DNA from 3 places in the Leifsonia sp. 2MCAF36 genome. Region 1 is predicted to be linked to each of the others. Evidence: predicted binding sites of a transcription regulator. Region 1 holds the regulator's gene; each other region holds the start of a gene.
The links. Region 1 encodes HrcA, which represses chaperone genes, less so after heat shock. Its sites were predicted from a motif close to TTNGCACTCGNNNNNNNCGAGTGCNAA; they were not measured.
Positions count from the first base shown of each region.

Region 2: the regulator HrcA is predicted to act here: its motif matches at 2,522-2,548, upstream of groL (chaperonin GroEL).
Region 3: the regulator HrcA is predicted to act here: its motif matches at 2,362-2,388, upstream of groES (co-chaperone GroES).

Region 1 covers NZ_JBFRGV010000006.1:150,800-154,992, forward strand. The annotation lists gene dnaJ (molecular chaperone DnaJ) at 1-1,062, opposite strand, end outside; gene hrcA (heat-inducible transcriptional repressor HrcA) at 1,129-2,151, opposite strand; gene AB4079_RS10820 (DUF4870 domain-containing protein) at 2,309-2,872, shown strand; gene AB4079_RS10825 (DUF4870 domain-containing protein) at 2,963-3,343, shown strand; gene hemW (radical SAM family heme chaperone HemW) at 3,357-4,193, opposite strand, start outside.
Region 2 covers NZ_JBFRGV010000003.1:143,691-147,883, reverse strand. The annotation lists gene AB4079_RS06000 (LytR C-terminal domain-containing protein) at 1-565, opposite strand, end outside; gene AB4079_RS05995 (DUF3263 domain-containing protein) at 587-910, opposite strand; gene msrB (peptide-methionine (R)-S-oxide reductase MsrB) at 1,051-1,476, shown strand; gene AB4079_RS05985 (nitroreductase family protein) at 1,476-2,027, shown strand; gene AB4079_RS05980 (cold-shock protein) at 2,197-2,400, shown strand; gene groL (chaperonin GroEL) at 2,592-4,193, shown strand, end outside.
Region 3 covers NZ_JBFRGV010000003.1:294,300-298,492, forward strand. The annotation lists gene guaB (IMP dehydrogenase) at 1-160, opposite strand, end outside; gene AB4079_RS06720 (hypothetical protein) at 610-789, shown strand; gene rarD (EamA family transporter RarD) at 871-1,812, opposite strand; gene groES (co-chaperone GroES) at 1,976-2,272, opposite strand; gene AB4079_RS06735 (THUMP-like domain-containing protein) at 2,416-3,603, shown strand; gene AB4079_RS06740 (DUF4190 domain-containing protein) at 3,637-4,193, opposite strand, start outside.

The sequences.
Region 1 (4,193 bases):
CGCCAGCGAGGGCTGCGCCGCCTTGTGGGTCGCGGCGAACTTCTTGATCAGCTCTTTCTCTTTGTGGTCGAGCTTCGTCGGGGTGACCACCTGGATGCCGACGCGGAGGTCGCCGCGGCCGGTGCCGCGCAGGTGGGTGATGCCGCGATCCTTCACGCTGATGATGTCGGCGGACTGCGTGCCGGGCTTCAGCTCCAGGCGGATGTCGCCGTCGAGCGCCTTGACGGTCGCCGTGGTGCCGAGGATGGCATCCGTCATCGACAGCTCCAGCGTGCAGAGAAGGTCGTCGCCGTCCCGGCTGAAGATCTCGTGGTGCTTGACCTTGATCTCCAGATAGAGGTCACCGTTGGGGCCACCGGCAGGGCCGGCCTCGCCGCTGCCGGGCATCTGCAGGCGGAGGCCGGTGTCGACGCCTGCTGGGATGTCCACCGGAACGGAGCGGCGGGCGCGCACACGGCCCTGGCCCTGGCAGGTGACGCACGGCGTCGCGATGACGGTGCCGTACCCGCGGCAGGTGCCGCACGGGCTCGAGGTCATCACGTTGCCGAGCAACGAGCGCACCGAGCGCTGGATGCTGCCGGTGCCGTGGCAGATGTCGCAGGTCACCGGCTGGGTGCCCGGCTGGCAGCAGGAGCCGTTGCAGGTCTCGCAGACGACGGCCGTGTCGACCTCCAGGTCGCGATGCGTGCCGAAGATGACCTCGTCCAGGTCGACCTCCACGCGCAGCAGGGCGTCCTGACCGCGCTCACGCCGCGACCGCGGGCCGCGGCCCGCTCCCCCGCCGCCACCGAAGAACGTCTCGAAGATGTCGCTGAACCCGGCGAAGTCGGCTCCGCCCGCCCCACCGCCGAAACCGCCCGAGCCGCCGAGGTCGTACTGCTGGCGCTGCTGCGGGTCGCTGAGCACGTCGTACGCGTGCGTCACGAGCTTGAACCGCTCCTGCGCTTCGGCGCTCGGGTTCACATCCGGGTGGAGCTCCCGCGCGAGCCGGCGGTACGCCTTCTTGATGTCGTCGGGGCTGGCGTCGCGCTCGACGCCCAGGACTTCGTAGTGGTCGGCCACGTGGGGCTGTTCCTTCTTCTCGATCGAGTGCTGTGTACTGGGTTCTGCGAGTGGATGCGGTGCAGGCTACTGCTCGCCGAGCATCCGGGAGAGGTATCGGGCGACGGCGCGGACGGCCGCCATGTTGCTGGAGTAGTCCATGCGGAGCGGGCCGAGGAGGCCGACGCGGGCCACATCGGACCCCGCCGCACTGTAACCGCTGGAGAGGATGGATGCTTCCGTCAGGCCGAAGCCGGCGTTCTCGCGGCCGATGCTCACGGCGACGCCGTGCTGGTCGGTCGCCATCTCGTCGAACAGGCGGAGCAGCACCACCTGTTCTTCGATCGCCTCGAGCACCGGGGTGATCGTGCCGGGGAAGTCGAGTTCGGTGCGGACCAGGTTGGCGGCGCCCGCCATGACCAGCTTCTCCTGCCGGTTGGCAGCGATCTGGTCGAGCAGAGCCCCGGCGACCGGTTCGACCAGCGCACGGCTGCGGTCGGTGAGAGCCGACGGCAGCTCGCGCAGGCGCGCGGTCGCCTCGGCGAGGGTCAGCCCGGCCGCCGCGCCGTTGATGGCGCCGCGCACCTCGGCCACGTCCTCATCGCTCAGCTCGGAGGCCAACTCGATCACACGCTGCTCGACCGCCCCGGAGTCGGTGATGAGCACGCTGAGCAGCCTGCGCGGCGACATGGCCACGAGCTCGATGTGACGGATGCGCGACCGCGCGACCGAGGGGTACTGCACCAGCGCCACCTGGTTGGTGAGCTGTGACAGCAGGCGGACAGTGCGGGACAGCACGTCGTCGAGGTCGGCGGAGTGACCCAGGAACGTCTCGATCGCCGTGCGCTGCGCGGGCGTGAGCGGGCGCATCTCAGCGAGGTGGTCGACGAACAGGCGGTAGCCCTTGTCGGTGGGGACACGGCCGGACGAAGTGTGCGGAGCCGCGATCAGCTCCTCCTCTTCGAGCAGGGCCATGTCGTTGCGGATGGTCGCCGCCGACACGCCGAACGAGTGCCGTTCGACGATGCTCTTCGATCCGACCGGCTCGCGCGACGCCACATAGTCCTGGACGATGACGCGCAACACCTCGAGGCTGCGTTCCGAAACCATCCCCGCCTCCCGTCGACCGATTAGCACTCACGCTTCCTGAGTGCCAATCCTACCGCGAGGAAACACCACGAGGGTGATTGCTGGCTGAGACACGGCAGCAGTACCTTATGTGCAACGGTTCGACACGCTCGCAACCGATCATGAAAGGGTTCCGCCAATGACAGACCCGAACCAGCCGTCCGACCCCACGGGAGGCGTCCCTCCGCAGCAGCCGGGCGGCGTCCCGCCGCAGCAGCCGGGCGGCGTCCCGCCGCAGCAGCCCGGCGGTGTCCCGCCGCAGCAGCCGTATTCGAATGTCCCGCCGCAGCAGCCCTACGCGCAGCCGGCCGGTGGACCGCAGCAGCCCTACGCGGCAGCGGCGGCACCCCTCGACGCCGCGCAGGACAAGCAGTGGGCGTCGTTCGCACACTTGGGCGGCATCCTGTGGATCCTGCCATCGCTCATCATCTGGCTGGTCTTCAAGGACCGCGGCCGGCTCACCAATCAGGAGGCCAAGGAAGCCCTCAATTGGCAGATCACCTGGATCCTCGCCTGGGTGGCGTCGCAGATCATCGGGATCATCATCGGCAGCTTCACGTACGGGCTCGGCTACCTGCTCTTCGGTCTGCTGATCCCGTGGGCGCTGTACATCGTCAACCTGGTGTTCTCGATCCTCGGCTTCGTCCGGGTGAACAGCGGTGGAACGTACCGCTACCCGATGAACTTCCGGTTCATCAAGTAGTCGACGCGTTCAGGCTCTTTCAGCCTCGGGCCTCGCGCCCTAGGCTGGGGCCGACCGCGCCCACCCGGCCAACCAGAGGAGAACCGCACCATGTCCGCGACACCCCCGCCGCCCCCGCCCCAGCAGCCGTACGGTGGCGCCGCACAACTCAGCCCCGCAGACGAGAAGCTCTGGGCGACACTCGTCCAGGTCGGCGGGATCCTGTTCAGCTGGATCCCGGCGCTCATCGGCTACCTGGTGCTGAAGGACCGCGGCCCCTTCATCCGCGCACACACGGCGACCGCCCTGAACTTCCAGATCACGATCTTCATCGCCTACGTGGTGGGCGGCATCCTGTCGATCGTGGTGGTCGGAATCTTCATCATCCTCGCCGCCTGGGTGCTCGACATCGTGTTCAGCATCATCGCGGCCGTGAAGGCGAACCAGGGCGAGTTCTACACGTACCCGATCGCGATCCGGTTCGTCAGTTGAGCGTCCAGCTGCGCTAAGCGGCTTCGTCCGCCAGCAGCCGGCGCACCACCGCGTCGGCCAGGAGCCGCCCCCGCAGGGTCAGCACGATCGACCCGCGGAGGGCGGCTCGTCCGTCTATCAGGCCGTCGGCGATCAGGGCGGGCACTTCGTGGCGGCCTGCATCGCCGAGTTCGGTGGTCCGGACGCCCTCGCGGATGCGGCTGAGAAGCAGCACGCGCTCCACGTGACGGGTCTCCTGGCCGAGGGTCTCTCGGCCCGCCGCCGGCGACTCGCCGCCCAGCACGCGCTGAGCGTAGGCCGCCGGATGCTTGACGTTCCACCAGCGGACACCGCCCACGTGGCTGTGAGCGCCCGGCCCGATCCCCCACCAGTCGTGCCCCAGCCAGTAGGCCAGGTTGTGCCGCGAGCGGTGGGCCGCATCCGTCGCCCAATTGCTGACCTCATACCAGTCGTAGCCGGCGTCGGCGAGCCGGCGGTCGGCCAACTCGTACATGTCGGCCTCGAGGTCGTCGTCCGGCTCGGGTACCTGGCCGGAGCGGATCTGCCGGGCGAGCTTGGTGCCGGCCTCGACGATCAGCGCGTAGGCCGACAGGTGATCCGGCTCGCAGGCGAGCGCGGCGTCGAGGCTCCGCGACCAGTCGTCCAGCGACTCCCCCGGCGTCCCGTAGATGAGGTCGAGGCTGACCTGGAGGCCGGCGTCGCGAGCCCAGCCGACGACGAGCGGGACGCGCGCCGGGTCGTGTGTGCGCTCCAGGGTGTGGAGGACGTGCGGAACGGCGGACTGCATCCCGAACGACACCCGTGTGAAGCCGGCGTCGGCGAGGCGGCGCAGATCGTCGGCGTCCACCGA
Region 2 (4,193 bases), on a different contig from region 1:
AGGGCTTGTAGTCGGCCCCGATGACCACCGTCAGGTCGGCCCCGGTGTCGGCGAAGGCCGTGCTCTGCTGGACCGTCGCCCCGGGGAGGGACTGCGCGGCGCCGAGCGCGGCGGCCTGATTCGCCGGGTCGCTGTAGTACACGATCGTCGTCGCGAGGTCGTTGCGGTCCGCGTTCGCCGTGGCGCCGACCTTCCAGCCGGCGGCGGTCAGCTTGTCGGCCACCTTGGTCGCCAGCCCGGTCGTCGTCGTCCCGTTCAGCACGTTGACGCTGAGCGCAGGGTTGACGGTCGGGGTGATGGTCGGCGTCGGCGTGGGAGTCGGGGACGTCGTCGTGCTCGCCGAGCCCGAGCGGCTCCCGGAGCCGGACGGGCCGTGGAACGAGATGTTCCCGTTCACCAGCGACAGGCCGAAGACTCCGGCGCCGACCAGGAGCACGGTCGCGAGGGCCGCCCATCCGACCGCGATCCAGCCGCGGCCGCGCGGACGGGGACCCCGGTGCGCGCCGACCCGCGTCAGGTCGTCCGGGATCTCGTCGAAGCGGTCGCGGGGGAACTTCTCTGCCATCGGGGAATGCGGTCCTTGGGGTCAGTCGGCGGACGGGAGCGTCCGTGCGTGTCGTGCAGCCAGTCTCGTCTCTCGCAGCCGGAGCAGGCGTTTGACGAGCATGGGGTCGTGGCGCAGCGCTTCGGGACGGTCGATCACTGCGCCGAGCAACTGATAGTACCGGGCCGCCGAGAGACCGAACTCTTCGCGGATGGCCTGCTCCTTGGCTCCGGCGTGCCGCCACCACTGGCGTTCGAATGCGAGGATCGCGGCATCTCGATCGCTCAGCGCGTCAGCGCCCGCGTCCCCGTTCGAGGGCTCACGGGCGGCGGCGGGTCGTCCGTCGGCTGACCGGGTCACGCTCACCGCCTTCACTCGTCGTTCGCTCGTCATCCTAGGGCGGCGGTCCTGTGTGTTTCCGGTTCCGGCCCGGCACGTCGCGGTTCGCTACCGGGAACAGGCGGCGGCGCGACGCCGTTTAGTCTGGTGAAGAGGAAAGGAACGGCATGGCACAGAACGACACGTCCAGCGAGGGCTACACGGTTTCCAAGAGCGAGGACGAGTGGCGCCGGGAACTCAGCCCCGAGCAGTACGCGGTCCTCCGTGAGGCCGGAACCGAGCGTCCGTGGACGGGCGAGCTCCTCGACGAGGGCCGCGCCGGCCTCTACACCTGTGCGGCCTGCGGTGCGGAGCTCTTCCAGGCCGGAACCAAGTTCGACTCCGGATGCGGCTGGCCGAGCTTCTACGAGTCCGTCCGCCCGGAGGCGGTCCAGCTGCTCGAAGACAAGAGCCTCGGCGTGGTCCGCACCGAGGTGCGTTGCGCGAGCTGCGGTTCGCACCTGGGCCACGTCTTCCCGGACGGCTTCGGCACCCCGACCGGCGACCGCTACTGCATGAACTCGATCTCGCTGAACTTCGCCCCGGAGTCCTGATGACCGACCTCGCCCGCCGCGTGGCGGAGCGCCGCTCCTACTCGCGGGTGACGGCGGATGCGCCCAGCCACGAGGAACTGCTGCCCCTGGTCGCTGCGGCGGGCCGGGTGGCCGACCACAGCGCCCTGCACCCCTGGCGCATCATCGAGCTGCGCGGGGCGGCGCGCCACCGGCTGGGCGACGCGTTCGTCGCCGACGCCAAGGCGACCGGCTCGGAGGCGGAGAAGCTGGCGGCCAAGCCGCTGCGCTCATCCCTTCTTCTGGCGGTCGTGTCGGTGCGGTCGAAGAGCGACAAGGTTCCCGGATGGGAGCAGGATGCGGTCGCCTCGGGCGTCGCGCACATCCTGAGCCTGCTGCTGCACGACGCCGGCTGGGGCGTGATGTGGCGCTCGGGCCACCACACCCGATCGAAGGCGGTGCACCGGATGCACGAACTGGCGAAGAACGAGCGGCTGCTCGGCTGGCTCTATGTGGGCGGGATCCCCGCCGACAGCAAGGAGGGTCACCGCACCACGCTCGACCCTCAGCGGTTCCTCTCCACCCTCGACTGACCCCGCGACGCGCCCGGGCGTTCCGCTTTGTTACGCAGGTGTTTCTGTTTGGAATCATTTCGGTACGGATTCGCAAAATCGCTGGCGTAGCCAGGTATTACAAGCATTAGGATCGGGATTCAGCGTGCGGCGTTGGATCGCGCGAGCGACACAGCAATGGGAGTAAGGCATGGCGAACGGAACCGTGAAGTGGTTCAACGCTGAGAAGGGCTTCGGCTTCATCACCGTCGACGATGGGGGACAGGACGTATTCGTTCACTACTCCGCGATCGACATGGCGGGTTACAAGGTCCTCGAAGAGGGCCAGCAGGTCGTGTTCGAGGTCGGCTCCGGGCAAAAGGGCCCGCAGGCCGAGTCGGTGCGACTGGCCTGACAGCAGCGGAAGTGATCCGCGGAGCGCCGTCCCCTCGTCGGGGGCGGCGCTTCCTCGTTCCCCCGGGGGCCACGCCGTGCTGCTCGTCTTGCACTCCACAGCAACGAGTGCCAGAATCGCTTTAGCACTCCATCTGATCGAGTGCTAATAGACGGAATCTTTCGCACACGTCCGGGAGGGACGAGAAACACATGGCAAAGATCATTGCTTTCAATGAGGACGCGCGCCGCGGCCTCGAGCGCGGCCTCAACACACTGGCCGACACGGTCAAGGTGACCCTCGGCCCGCGTGGCCGTAACGTCGTCCTCGAGAAGAAGTGGGGCGCCCCCACGATCACGAACGACGGTGTCTCCATCGCGAAGGAGATCGAGCTCGACGACCCGTACGAGAAGATCGGCGCGGAGCTCGTCAAGGAGGTCGCCAAGAAGACCGACGACGTCGCGGGTGACGGAACGACCACCGCGACCGTGCTGGCCCAGGCGCTCGTCAAGGAAGGCCTGCGCAACGTCGCGGCCGGAGCCGACCCCATCACGCTGAAGCGCGGCATCGAGAAGGCCGTCAAGGCCGTCACCGACGAGCTCGTCGCCTCCGCCAAGGAGGTCGAGACCAAGGAGGAGATCGCGGCCACCGCGTCCATCTCCGCCGGCGACACCACCATCGGCGAGATCATCGCCGAGGCGATCGACAAGGTCGGCAAGGAGGGCGTCGTCACCGTCGAGGAGTCGAACACCTTCGGCACCGAGCTCGAGCTGACCGAGGGCATGCGCTTCGACAAGGGCTTCCTGTCGCAGTACTTCGTCACCGACCAGGACCGCCAGGAGGCGGTGTTCGAGGACCCGTACATCCTCATCGCCAACCAGAAGATCTCCAACATCAAGGACCTCCTGCCGGTGGTCGACAAGGTGATCCAGGCGGGCAAGCAGCTCCTCATCATCGCGGAGGACGTCGACGGCGAGGCCCTGGCCACGCTGATCGTCAACAAGATCCGCGGCATCTTCAAGTCCGTCGCCGTCAAGGCTCCGGGCTTCGGCGACCGCCGCAAGGCCATGCTGCAGGACATCGCGATCCTCACCGGTGGCCAGGTCATCTCCGAGGAGGTCGGCCTCAAGCTCGAGAACGTCACCCTCGACCTGCTCGGTCAGGCCCGCAAGGTCGTCATCACCAAGGACGAGACCACCATCGTCGAGGGCTCCGGTGACCCGGAGGCCATCGCCGGTCGCGTGCAGCAGATCCGCAACGAGATCGAGAACACCGACAGTGACTACGACCGCGAGAAGCTCCAGGAGCGCCTCGCGAAGCTCGCCGGTGGCGTCGCCGTCATCAAGGCGGGCGCGGCCACCGAGGTCGAGCTCAAGGAGCGCAAGCACCGCATCGAGGACGCCGTCCGCAACGCGAAGGCTGCCGTCGAAGAGGGCATCGTCGCCGGTGGTGGCGTCGCCCTCATCCAGGCCGGCAAGACCGCGTTCGCGAAGCTGGAGCTGACCGGTGACGAGGCCACGGGTGCGAACATCGTGCGCGTCGCCATCGAGGCCCCGCTGAAGCAGATCGCGATCAACGCGGGCCTCGAGGCCGGCGTCGTCGTCGAGAAGGTTCGCAACCTGCCCGTCGGCCACGGCCTCAACGCCGCGACCGGTGAGTACGTCGACATGCTCGCTGCCGGCATCAACGACCCGGTGAAGGTGACCCGCTCGGCGCTGCAGAACGCTGCGTCCATCGCGGGCCTGTTCCTCACCACCGAGGCCGTCGTCGCCGACAAGCCCGAGAAGAACGCCGCCCCCGTCGGCGACCCGACG
Region 3 (4,193 bases), on a different contig from region 1:
TGTCCATCGCGCTCGACAGCAGCGGGGTCGCCATCGAAATGCGCTTGGTGAGCCGGGTGGACGTGTCCGCCTCGCTCGGGATGACGTCGGTATGCCCGGGGAGGAGCATGACGTCGTCGTAGGTCAAACCGATGAAACCGAACGGATCGGGCTGATCCATTTCACCCCTAACAGGAAGATGCGCGACTGTGGATGCTCAATGGTAACGGCAGAACCTGGGCGGGTATTCCGCCCCGATGAGGCGGTTGGGACGGCGGTGGCAGATCCCTCGCGTCATGAAATGGCTATTCCTTCGTCTCTACCACTGACGGGTCGATAGCATCTGTCGCTTCCAGTTCACGGGTGAGCGATCAGTTTTCGCCGTCGTCATGTACGACGAGAGGAAACGACGATGTACCGAAAAGCTCGATTGTCTGCAGCCGTGGCCATCACCTCGATCATTTGTGTCGTGGTGGGCGGATCTCTCACCGGCATCGCCTCGGTGAGCCAGCCGTCCATCACCGACCCGCTGGTCGCCCTGGGAATCGGCGTCGCGTTGTGAGGGGTTTCTTACTCACGGTGCGCCACTATTTCAGCCGTGCAACATGGAGTGCCTGGGATGCGACGCCGGTGCGATCGGCGGTCTCGTGGATCCTCGGAATCGCCCTTCCCGTTGTCGGGTTCGTTTTCCCGTCGCTGCTGCCCTGGTGGGGATGGCTGCTGGTCGGCTCTGCGTGGTTCGGCACGCTGATCATCGTGGGGCGAAGGCTCACTGACCGCGACCTGCGCGCAATAGAGCGAGAGGACTGACTACCCGGCGCGGATGCGCGATCCTACGAGCGGGTGAGAGCACTCGTAGGGTCGCGCCGATCTCGTCCGCCGATCCCGCACCTAGTCGACGGGCGCCAGGTCGAGCTCGGCGGCCCGCTTGCCCTGGCGTGCAGCGGCGATCATGTCGACGCTCAGGATGAGGAGCGCCAGCCAGACGATCGCGAAGCCGACCCAGCGCTCCGGCGGCATCGCCTCGTGCAGCACGGCGACGCCGACGACGAACTGGATGAACGGGGCGAAGTACTGGATGAAGCCCATGTAGACCAGCGGGAGCCGGCGCGAGGCGGCGGCGAAGAACAGCAGCGGCACGGCGGTGATGACGCCGGCTCCGGCCAGGAGCACGGCATGCCAGGGGCCGTCGCTGCCGATCGTCAGTCCGGCCGTGACGCCGACGACCACCAGTTGGATGATCGCGACGGGTGTCAACCACATGGTCTCCAGCGTCAGGCCGGAGAGCGCATCCACCCGGCCGCCGACCCGCTTCTTGATGAGCCCGTAGAAGCCGAAGGAGAAGGCCAGGATGAGCGCGATCCACGGCACCGACCCGTAGCCGACAGCGAGCACGATGACGGCGACGATGCTGACGCCGACCGCGACCCATTGTGCGACGCGGAGCCGTTCGCGCTGCACCAGCACGCCGAGGAACACCGTGACGATCGGGTTGATGAAGTAGCCGAGCGCCGCCTCGACGACGTGGCCGCTCACCGTCGCGAGAACGTAGGTCTGCCAGTTGATGTAGATGAACAGGCCGGCGAGTCCCATCGTGAACAGCACCCGCTTGTCGGTCAGCAGCGCACCGAATCGACCCCACGAACGGGTGACCGTCAGCGCGATGGCGCAGAACGCCAGCGAGAAGACGACGCGCCACGCCACGATCTCCCAGGCACTGGCCGGCGCCAGCGCCAGGAAGTAGATCGGCAGGATGCCCCACAGCACGTACGCGGAGACGGCGTAGGCGAGGCCGGAGGAACGGTGGGTGGTGAGGTCGTCTGTTGCTGCCACTCGTCCGACTCTACGCCCTGGTTCAGCGTCAGCCATTTGCCCCAAATCGCGGGATACCCGGCGGCCGCTTTCGGCCGACTTGCCCCAAATGTCCCGACTCGACAGCCCCGGAAACGACGACGGCCCGGCTGCAGGGCAGCCGGGCCGTCGGAAGAGGGATGCGTCAGCGAACGACGACCGCGAGAACGTCGCGGGCCGAAAGCACGAGGTAGTCCTCGCCGCCGAACTTGACCTCGGTGCCACCGTACTTGGAGTAGATGACCTTGTCGCCGACGGCGACATCGAGGGGGACGCGGTTGCCGTTGTCGTCGATGCGGCCGGGGCCGACGGCGACGACCTCGCCCTCCTGCGGCTTCTCCTTGGCGGTGTCGGGGATGACCAGACCGGAAGCAGTGGTCTGCTCAGCCTCGACCTGCTTGATGACGATGCGATCCTCGAGCGGCTTGATGGAGACCGACACGTTGACCCCTTTCCTGTGAAGAACAGTGTCTGACTAAGACTGATTAGCAACCTCATGGTGAGAGTGCTAACCCGAGTCTAGGGGGTGCGTTAGCAGTCCCGCAACGTGAGTGCCAGGCACCGGGGGAAGGTAGCGTGGACGCCATGGAACGGTCCGAGCTGGTCGCGCTGCTGAGCCCCGAAGGGCTCCGGCTCCTCGACTCCCTCCCGCCGTACCGCAGCGAGCAGGACGTGCTCCGGATCGTCAGCGACCTCCGCAAACAGGGGCACTCCCCCGCTCTCGTCGCCGCGGTGCTGACGCAGTCCAAGCTGCGGCGGAAAGCGCAGGCCAAGTTCGGCGAGTTCGCGTCCGGCATGCTGTTCACGGAGGCGGGCCTGGAGCAGGCCACGCGCCTGCCGGTCGCCGCGCGTCACGCGGGCCGGTTCCGCGCTGCCGGCATCCGTCGTATCGCCGACCTCGGCTGCGGGATCGGAGGCGACGCGCTCGCCCTGGCCGCGCTGGAGCTCGACGTGACCGCAGTGGACGCCGACGAGGTCACCGCGGCCATCGCATCCTTCAACCTGGCGCCGTTCCCGACCGCGACGGTGGAGCAGCGCCGGGCGGAGGACGTGGATCTGCGCGAGATCGACGGCGTCTTCCTGGACCCGGCCCGTCGCACCGCCGGGCACGGCCAGACCGAGCGCCTGGTCGACCCCGACGACTACACGCCGTCGCTCGGTTTCGCCTACGAACTGGCGACCGGCCGCTCCGTCGGCCTGAAGCTCGGCCCCGGCTTCGACCGCGACCTCATCCCCTCGACCGCCGAGGCGCAGTGGATCTCCGCCGACGGCCAGGTCGTCGAGCTCGGACTCTGGTTCGGCGCCCTCGCCCGCCCGGGCATCCGCCGGGCCGCTCTCGTGCTCCGCGGCGACCAGGCGGACGAGCTCACCGCCGAGGCGGACAGCGCAGACGAGGAAACCGGTCCCCTCGGCGAGTACCTGTTCGAGCCGGACGGCGCGGTGATCCGCGCGCGCCTGATCGGGGACCTCGCGCGACGGATCGGCGGCCGGATGGTGTCCGAGCAGATCGCGTACATCACCGCCGATGCACCCGCGGAGACGCCCTTCGCGGCGGGTTTCCGAATCCTCGAGACGCTGCCCTACGCCGAGAAGGACCTCAAGAGGGCGCTCCGCCAGCGCGGCATCGGCACTCTGGAGATCAAGAAGCGCGGCGTGGATGTCGACCCGGCCGCGCTGCGCCGGCGCCTGGGACTGAACGGCGACCGCCCGGCGACCCTGATTCTCACCAGGGTGGCCGGGCGGCACACCGCACTACTGGCCGAGCGGCTGTAGGCCGCGGGCCGCACTACGTCCGAGCAGCTGGGATCAGTAGTTGCTCGGGATGTTGTTCGCGATGCTGGCGAAGATGATCGCGAGGAAGATCCAGTAGATGATCGCGATCGCGATGCTGACGAAGCCGAGGATGATACCGGTGAGCCAGAATCCGCGAGCCTGGGGCTCCTTGTTCTTGCCGATGAAGCCGAGCACGATCGCGCCGATGCCGAACAGGAAACCGATGCCCCAGGCCAGGTTCAGCACGATGCCGACGATGCCGCCGACGAGGGAGAGGATGCTCAGGATCGGCGACTTGGCGGCCGGCTGACCGTACGGCTGGGCGTAGCCCGGCGCGGGCTGTCCATAGGCCGGCTGAGCGTAGGGCTGCTGGCCGTAGGGCTGCTGGCCCTGCTGCCCGTAGGGCTGCTGACCGTAGGGCTGCTGGCCGTACGGCTGCTCGCCGTAACCGGGCGCGGGCGGCTGCTGACCGTAACCCGCGGGGGGCTGCTGGCCGTAACCCGGGGCCGGCGGCTGCTGGCCGTAGTCGGGAGCGGGCGGCGGGACCGCACCGGTGTCGCCGGCGGGCGGCGCCGGAGGAACAGGCGGAA